DNA from 2 places in the Pleurocapsa sp. PCC 7319 genome. Region 1 is predicted to be linked to the other one. Evidence: riboswitches for the same ligand, from Rfam matches in the RefSeq annotation. Region 1 holds a riboswitch; the other holds the start of a gene.
What was found. Region 1 has a riboswitch for cobalamin ahead of PLEUR7319_RS0114915 (sirohydrochlorin chelatase). Riboswitches for the same ligand answer to the same signal wherever they lie in the genome.

Region 1 (3,900 bases):
AAAACCTGCTGGATGTTTGGGAGTACATCTCCGTATGACGGGACAATTATTATGGGTCAAGCAAGATAACCCTCTACAGAAACATACTCGTATTCGTCTCTTGTTTGACGGAAATCAAGAATTACGATTTGTGGATACCCGTACATTTGGTAAATTTTGGTTGGTACCACCTCAAATAGAACGAGAGTCAATTATTACGGGACTACAAAAACTGGGACCCGAACCTTTTGATGCTGATTTTTCCTTAGATTATTTTACTCAGAAGCTAAATAATCGTCGTCGTCACATTAAAACTTTGCTTTTAGATCAAGCGATCGTCGCAGGTATTGGCAATATTTATGCTGACGAAGCTTTATTTAAAAGTGGGATCAAACCGGACACCCTAGCCAATAATTTAACAGCCAGACAAATAAAACGATTGCATCAGGCAATTATTGATGTTCTGCAAACTGCCATTGATAAAGGTGGTACTACCTTTAGTGACTTTTTAGACTTGTTAGGGGTTAGCGGCAACTATGGTGATACAGCTTTAGTTTATGGCAGAAAAGGAGAACCTTGTCGAGTCTGCGGTACTCCCATAGAGAAAATAAAGCTAGGAGGGCGATCATCGCATTTTTGCTCCAATTGTCAGGATTGAGAAGCGAGAATTCGGAGTTCGGAGTTCGGAGTTATTAGTTTTAAACTGAGTTCGAGATAAGTTGGAAGACTTATTGAGCAATTGATTGAACATGGGGGACGCTGGGGTTTCCAAGGGGCTGTGGGGCGAAGCGTTTTCGCCCCCTTGTACGCCCCGCCCAGCATGTCCAACCACGTTGTTGAAAAACCATGATTTTCCTTAAATCATGAAAAGGTAGGGAGAAAATAAGACCAAAAAGCTTAGAGCTTAAAGCTTAAAGCTGACCTCACCCTTAAATTGTCTTAACCCGAACAGGGGTTAAGTAAATCGCTCAAGGTGTTTTCCAAATGCGCTGATGATAATCTTCTAGTTTGGCGTAGGGATCACCATTAGGGTGATGATGATGGTGTCCGTGATGGTGATGAGCATGATGATGATACCCGTTTCCATGTCCATCTACTGCGGCTAAGCGAAACTTGCACATTTCACAATTCATCGCTACTTGCCCTAACTGAGCTTCAATTTCTCGCTCTCTAATTACCTGTAATAGTTGAGGTGCAATTCCCATTTCAGATAAGCAGGCAATATCGATATCGGGGTGTTGTTCCTGTTGTTGAGCGGAAATGTTAATGATTTTGGACATCAAAGTCCCCGTAAATAGAAAATAAGGGAGAACAATAATGCGTTTGGCTTGATATAGGTATGCCCGACGAAAACCTTCTTCTAAACGGGGATGACTAATACCAATAAAACAAGTTTCTACTGTCTTGTAACCACTTCCTTCCCAGATTACTCTAGCTAGTTTGCAGACATCTCCATTGGCATCGGGATCGCTAGAACCTCTCCCGACAAATAATAAGACAGTATCTTCTCGGGAGATATTGTGGGGATTTTTATCGGGTCGATCTAATTCTGCCAAGCGATCGCGCCACAGCTCGATAATTTTCGGCGTGATGCCAAAGTGACGACCATAATTAAAGCTTAACTTTGGATAAGGCGATCGCGCTCGATCTAGTTCGTTGGTAACGTCAAATTTGTTATGTCTGGCAGCAAACAACAAAATTGGCAAAGCAGTAATTTCTGTATAGCCTTGCTCGATACAGGCTTCTACTCCTTGTTGAATTGTTGGCTCAGTTAGTTCTAAAAAACAGGGAATAACAGGACGAGAAGTGTCTAATTTTTGGTAGGTTTCGACAAAATCCAGAAAAGTTTGTCTACCACTTGCGTTTCTGGTACCATGACCGATTGCTAGTAAGGGTTTGGGATTGGGTAAAGGTGGTAATTGCAGTGAATTAAAAATCGATCGCTCTAAAGAATTTGCTATAACCATTAGTTGAATATCCGTACCTCGCAGATATATATGGAGTTAACTGTTGCAATCGGCGGGCATCCTGACTAAGAGATTTACGATAAATATTCACATATATATCTCATCACAGTTGCGGGACAGCGTTGGATTTTCACCAATCTTTCCCCATTACTTCTAATGGCTGATTTCCATTAGAACCGATTATCTGGTAGCTCGGACTTAATGGTAACTTTTATAAGATTAGTTTTTTCTAAATTAAACATAAATTATATTTGCCTTAGAAATCATGTCTAAAAATAGTACCGTTCTCTCCCGTAATTGATAGAGGGAGTTCTTCTAAAGAAATTATTTCCCAAGTGCTGGGATCGTAGGTGGTATAGATAAGCTGGGTTTTTGTCAGATCTAAATCAACAATCGTGATGGTTTGGTGAGGCAGGGCATCACTATGAATTAATTGTCTTGATCCCTGACCTAATGCTCCTGCGTGCAATAATTCTAATTCCCCTTTTTTACCTGGATAGTATGCGTGATGATGTCCACTAATATATAGGTGAACTTGATTTTTTTCTAAGAGCGATCGCAATTCTTGAGCATTAGCTAAGTATTCCCCTGGCTTATTTTTGGTGGCCGCGACAGGATATAGAGGTAGATGTCCAATGGAAATACGCATGGAAGCTTGTTGGGCTGCTTCACTTTTTAGTGCCTTCTTAACCCAAGCTAATTGTTGTTCAGAAATAATATGAGTACTAGCATCCCAGACTAAGAAAAATATACTATTTTGCCGAAAACTATAATAAAAAGGAAAATTAGCCCGATCTACGAAGTCTAAACCTAATTTATGCTGCTTTTGACTCCAATATGCTTTAGCTAAATCTCTCTCGTTTTCAAAAATCAAGGTTTGGTTCTTAATTGCTCCTGAACCATCATGATTACCAATAGTAAATCCAAAAGGAATATTGTATTGACGTAAAGGCGCAGCCACATGACGATCAAAAGCCGTCCACATAGCTTCAATTTGTGACTGGGTAAGGGATGCTTTTTGTCCGGCAATCATATCCCCACCGGAGAGAACTAAATCAGGTTGCCATTCTGGTATTAGGGCGATCGCCCGATCCACTTCGGGTTCGTATTCTGTTGAACCATACTGACTATTAAGATCGCTAATCACGACGATCCGGAAGTCTTTGCGAGGTGGTAAATATAAGTCTTGGACAATAGTTTCTGTTTGAGACGATATTTCCTGAGCTGATTCTATTGAGCTTTGATTAGCTAGCGTGTAGTGAAAACAAAAACTTGAGATCAATCCAACAATTAACATCCACGTAAAAGCAAATCGTCGTCTATCGATCATCGGAAAATAGATTCTCAATTTGTACTAAAACAAAATTATTCTAATCCTACAGATTAATATGAACAATATTTCTAAGCTGATTTTTGATTTTCATCTCTCTGAACCGAGGATATCTGACTCTAGTTGTGGATGAACTTTGACTTGGCTAGTATGAACTTTATTAACTCCTTTAATAGTTTTGGCGATATTTTCCATACGCCTTAAAATAGCCGTATCAGCAATTTTTCCTTTCAAAATAATAGCATCGTGTTCTTGGGCTACATGAACAGTAGAAATACCTTTGATTAATGGATCTTCTTCAAAAGCCCTAGTTACTCTTTGAGCTATGCCATGAAGACTAAATTCTCCATCAATACCAATTCTTTCTGTAGGAATATCATTCTTTTGCAGACTATGGGTTTTAGTATGAAGATTAAACAGAGTTAACCCAATTATTGGCATAGTGAGCAACCAAAACATCCAGATCAGCCACATATATTTTGTCTGATTAATTAGATTTTTTTTAATTTTAGGTAACTCTTGAATATTATTATTTAAGCTATTATTTAGTCTATCAATTTCTGCTTGATTTTTGCGACAGGTAGATTGCAAATTGGCAATTATTTGATGTGTTTTTACATAAGT
Region 2 (3,900 bases), 810 kb from region 1:
GGTGGATGGGGATAAACAATACTACTAGTACTCCCCACGACTATTAAACAAAACTGCCACCAGGGACTAAGAGCAATTGCTCGTAAAACACCTTGCCATAGCTGGAGTGTGTTCCAAGTAACCGTTGCAGTAATCGATGGAGGATGTAGCCGAGATGATTTCCAATCATTGTCAGAGCGAGTTAAAAGTAACTCTAGTTGCTCGATCATTTCTTGAGAGAATAACTGCATTTTGTTCCTCCCCGCTCGTGTTGACATTCAAGATGATTGAAGCGATTACGCTCCGCGTACTGGCAAAGCCAATCGCTTTTAATAATTATTCAATAACCGCACAATGTCCTTCTCCAACATGACCCAAACCAATAATTGCTTTAGTGAGTTTTTCTTGGTCTTCGGCAGATAACTGTTGAGTCAGGGTGGCATCATCAATGGTTAAACTGTCATTAGACGCTAATTGTGCCAAAGGTTCAAAACCTAAAGCATCCACATTGATAGCTTCATCGGCACTAGTCTCGGCATCGCCAAATACATGATCGAAGTGAAAGGTGGTTTCTATTTCCCCTGGTGAATCTGCCTCCACAATTCCCTTGCGTTCGTCCCCCACATATTCACCGCAGAGATACTGAATGGGACGATCAAGACTAATATCAAAGTTAATTGTTTGATCGTCTTTGGTAGCTGTTCCCTGCATGACCATGGTTTTCCCTGCTAGGGGAGAGTCTGCGCCCGCAGTATCGATTTGCCAAGCCATTGCATTATATAAACCAGGTGTTACTTCCGCATCTGCGACTAAAATAGGTGCTGCATCTGCTTCTCCTTCGGCTAAATCTATAACTTGAGGTGTATCTACTAAAGAGACTTTTTCCTGATACTCTAAACCGTCGAGAGTGTCTGTTTCTGTGGGTTCAAAAGCACCATCTATTTGATATGCCGTGACTTCGGCTAGATTTACATCCAGGCGCTCGAAACTCATTGTCCAACCATCTTTAGTAACGAAACCCTGGCGGACAAAATCCTCTCCGTTAGCCACTAAGTTTAAAGTAGCTTGACCTTGGGCATTGGCAACAGCAGGATTACTGTTATTACTTTCTGCCGTCTCACTGTTAACACGACTTCCAAGGGTTAAAGATATTAGGGCAATGGTGCTGAGTTTGAATAAGTTACGATTCATAGTTTTTCGGATTTTTCAAATAATATTAATGTGTTGTTTTAATCTGGCGATCGCCAAAATTACTAGATCTCTTACATGAATAGAAGATTAATCATTTCTTGCTCCGTCCTTAATGGCGAGGAAACCTCGCCACGGGCGGTGCGCTTTTCCCTTTAACCTTTTCCCTTTTCCCTCCACTTGAGTAGTTCATAATGATTCGTGCAAGAATTCTACTAAGGTGTCTGCCAAATACGCTGATGATAATCTTCTAATTTGGCATAAGGATCGTGGTTTTCGTGATGGTGATGATGTCCGTGGTGATGATGTCCGTGTCCGTGTTCACCGCCATTGGTGGCAGCGAGACGAAACTTACACATTTCGCAGTTCATTGCTACTTGCCCGAGTTGCGCTTCAATTTCTCTGCTTCTAATTACTTGCAACAATTGGTCAGCAATACCCATCTCAGGTAAAGAAACAAATTCAATTTCACTATGTTCTTGTTGTTGCTGGGCAGTAATGTGGTGGATTTTTTCCATTAAAGTCCCCGTAAACAAGAAATATGGTAAAACGATGACGCGCTTGGGTCGATATAGATAAGCCCGACGAAATCCTTCTGATAAACGAGGATGACTGATGCCGATAAAACAGGTTTCCACCGTCTTGTAGCCACTTCCTTCCCAGATAATGCGGGCTAGTTTATAAACATCTCCATTAGCATCGGGATCGCTCGAACCCCTACCAACGAATAACAGTACCGTATCTTCACGGGAAATATTACGACGATTATGTTCTGGCTGGTCTAATTCTGCCAAGCGATCGCGCCACAGTTTGATTATTTTTGGAGTAATACCCAAGTGACGACCATAACTAATCTCTAATTGAGGATAGGGTTGACTGGCTCGGTCTAATTCATTGGTGACATCAAATTTATTGTGTCGGGCAGCAAATAATAGAATAGGTAATGCTGTAATTTCTGTAAAGCCTTGTCGCACACAGGCTTCGATTCCTCGTTGAATGTTGGGTTCGGTCAATTCTAAAAAACAAGGAATCACTGGACGAGAGGTATCTAATTGTTGATACGTTGCCACAAATTCCAGAAAAGTTTGCCTTCCGCGATCGTTTCTCGTTCCGTGACCGATCGCTAATAAAGGTCTGGAATGGGGTAGAGGAGTTAATCGTAATGAATCAGTCCCCTGTTTTTGAGAAGTATTTTTAATAGCTATCAAAGATTTAGTCCTTATATGCGGTGAATAAAACAAGACAAGAATTAGAGCAATTTAGAATAGACGTTAAATTACTCCCAAATTTTTCACTTAAAGCCTGTCAAATAAGTGTTTGAGTATCGCCTTGATTTATCAACTTTACATAACAATAAATCAATAATAAGTATTGACAAAAAAATATTAATCATCTGTACCTCGCAGACTATTTTAGTAGTTTATTTTGGAGTTTTAAAAGTATCTAACCAACTCCTGTCGGCGGGCATCCTGACTGAAAGATTTTGAATTAAAATCTCATCACAGTTGCGGGACAGCGTTGGATTTGCACCAAACTTTCCCCTTTACTTTTCATGGCTGTTCCCCATGAAAACCGACTATTCAATTTCTTTTTATAATACCCTGATTTGCTTGAACTAAACATAAAGAAATTTTGAGTTTCTTTATTTAGTTTGTTAAATTTTTTTCATAAAAAAATGAGTTAAACCTGTCAGCAAGGTACAACTCATTTTCAACTAATTATAATATAAATTATTATTTTGATTTTGATTATTTACATTCGTGCTAGAGCAAGTATTTTAGATAACATTTCTGATGGCAAATCTTGAAGATCTTCAAGCGTCAACCATTTCTCTTTAACCAAGTTAGCAAGATCGAATACGATACTAGAAGAGTTATAGGCATATTTACCATCTATTTCATATCTTTTCATACTTAATAAATCGTGTAAATCCCATAAATCTTCTATTTCGTTCAAAGAATTAGCGCGAGCGCGAACATTCATCATCAGAGCAGAAATTTCTCTTTCATAGGCTTTTTGCAAAACTTGTTGGGCTATTTTTTCCTCCGTTACTGATAATTGGTTTTGGTTGACTTCTAACATTAATAATTCTGATTTAGTACATTTGTTTATTTTATAGATTAAAATCCTATCATCAAAATAAACAAAAATAAACAGCCTATCTCTAGTTTTTACAAGATAGACTGCTATGTGAAAATTATTTTTCTATTTAATCAGTTTGGTTCGATAAACATCTTTCTAAGTGGAGTTTACATTAAACCGATCTGACTAAGAATGCCTTGACCTGTGAAGTATTCAGTGGCCGCTGCAATTACAAAACCTAGCATTGCTAAACGACCGTTCCATACTTCTGCAAATCGAGTAAAGCCTAATTTGTTTTCTTGATTATCCATGATGACCTCAGATGTATTATTGCTAATAATTCCTGTCTAAATTATAGTCAATGTAAATTTTTATTGCAATAAATTGACAAAATTTTTGCTGTTTCAATTAACGAGCTAAATTAAGTAATTCTTTGGGAGATGCCAACAAATCGATCGCCACAAAGAAAATTTTATTTTCGCTATTTAGCAAAAATCGCCAGGACATATTCATGCCTACTCCCGCACCAAACCAAGGAGTTTGTACTTTACCCGTGACTTTAATCTGGGTATAACCATCTTCGGTGGGTTCAGAAATACCCTGCTCTGGAGCTAGTTTAAGGTTGGGACATTCTTCTTTAAAGAATTTTAG

Region 2: linked by a shared signal. The riboswitch ahead of PLEUR7319_RS0118690 (sirohydrochlorin chelatase) and the one ahead of PLEUR7319_RS0114915 (sirohydrochlorin chelatase) in region 1 are both predicted to bind cobalamin.

What each region holds. Positions count from the first base shown of each region.
Region 1 covers NZ_KB235922.1:2,429,813-2,433,712, reverse strand. The annotation lists gene PLEUR7319_RS0114920 (DNA-formamidopyrimidine glycosylase) at 1-637, shown strand, start outside; gene PLEUR7319_RS0114915 (sirohydrochlorin chelatase) at 948-1,946, opposite strand; cobalamin riboswitch at 1,980-2,142, opposite strand; gene PLEUR7319_RS0114910 (metallophosphoesterase) at 2,203-3,273, opposite strand; gene PLEUR7319_RS38165 (response regulator) at 3,367-3,900, opposite strand, start outside.
Region 2 covers NZ_KB235922.1:3,239,344-3,243,243, reverse strand. The annotation lists gene PLEUR7319_RS35950 (hypothetical protein) at 1-230, opposite strand, end outside; gene PLEUR7319_RS0118695 (hypothetical protein) at 316-1,170, opposite strand; gene PLEUR7319_RS0118690 (sirohydrochlorin chelatase) at 1,383-2,375, opposite strand; cobalamin riboswitch at 2,609-2,759, opposite strand; gene PLEUR7319_RS0118685 (hypothetical protein) at 2,920-3,249, opposite strand; gene PLEUR7319_RS0118680 (chlorophyll a/b-binding protein) at 3,417-3,560, opposite strand; gene PLEUR7319_RS0118675 (orange carotenoid-binding protein) at 3,658-3,900, opposite strand, start outside.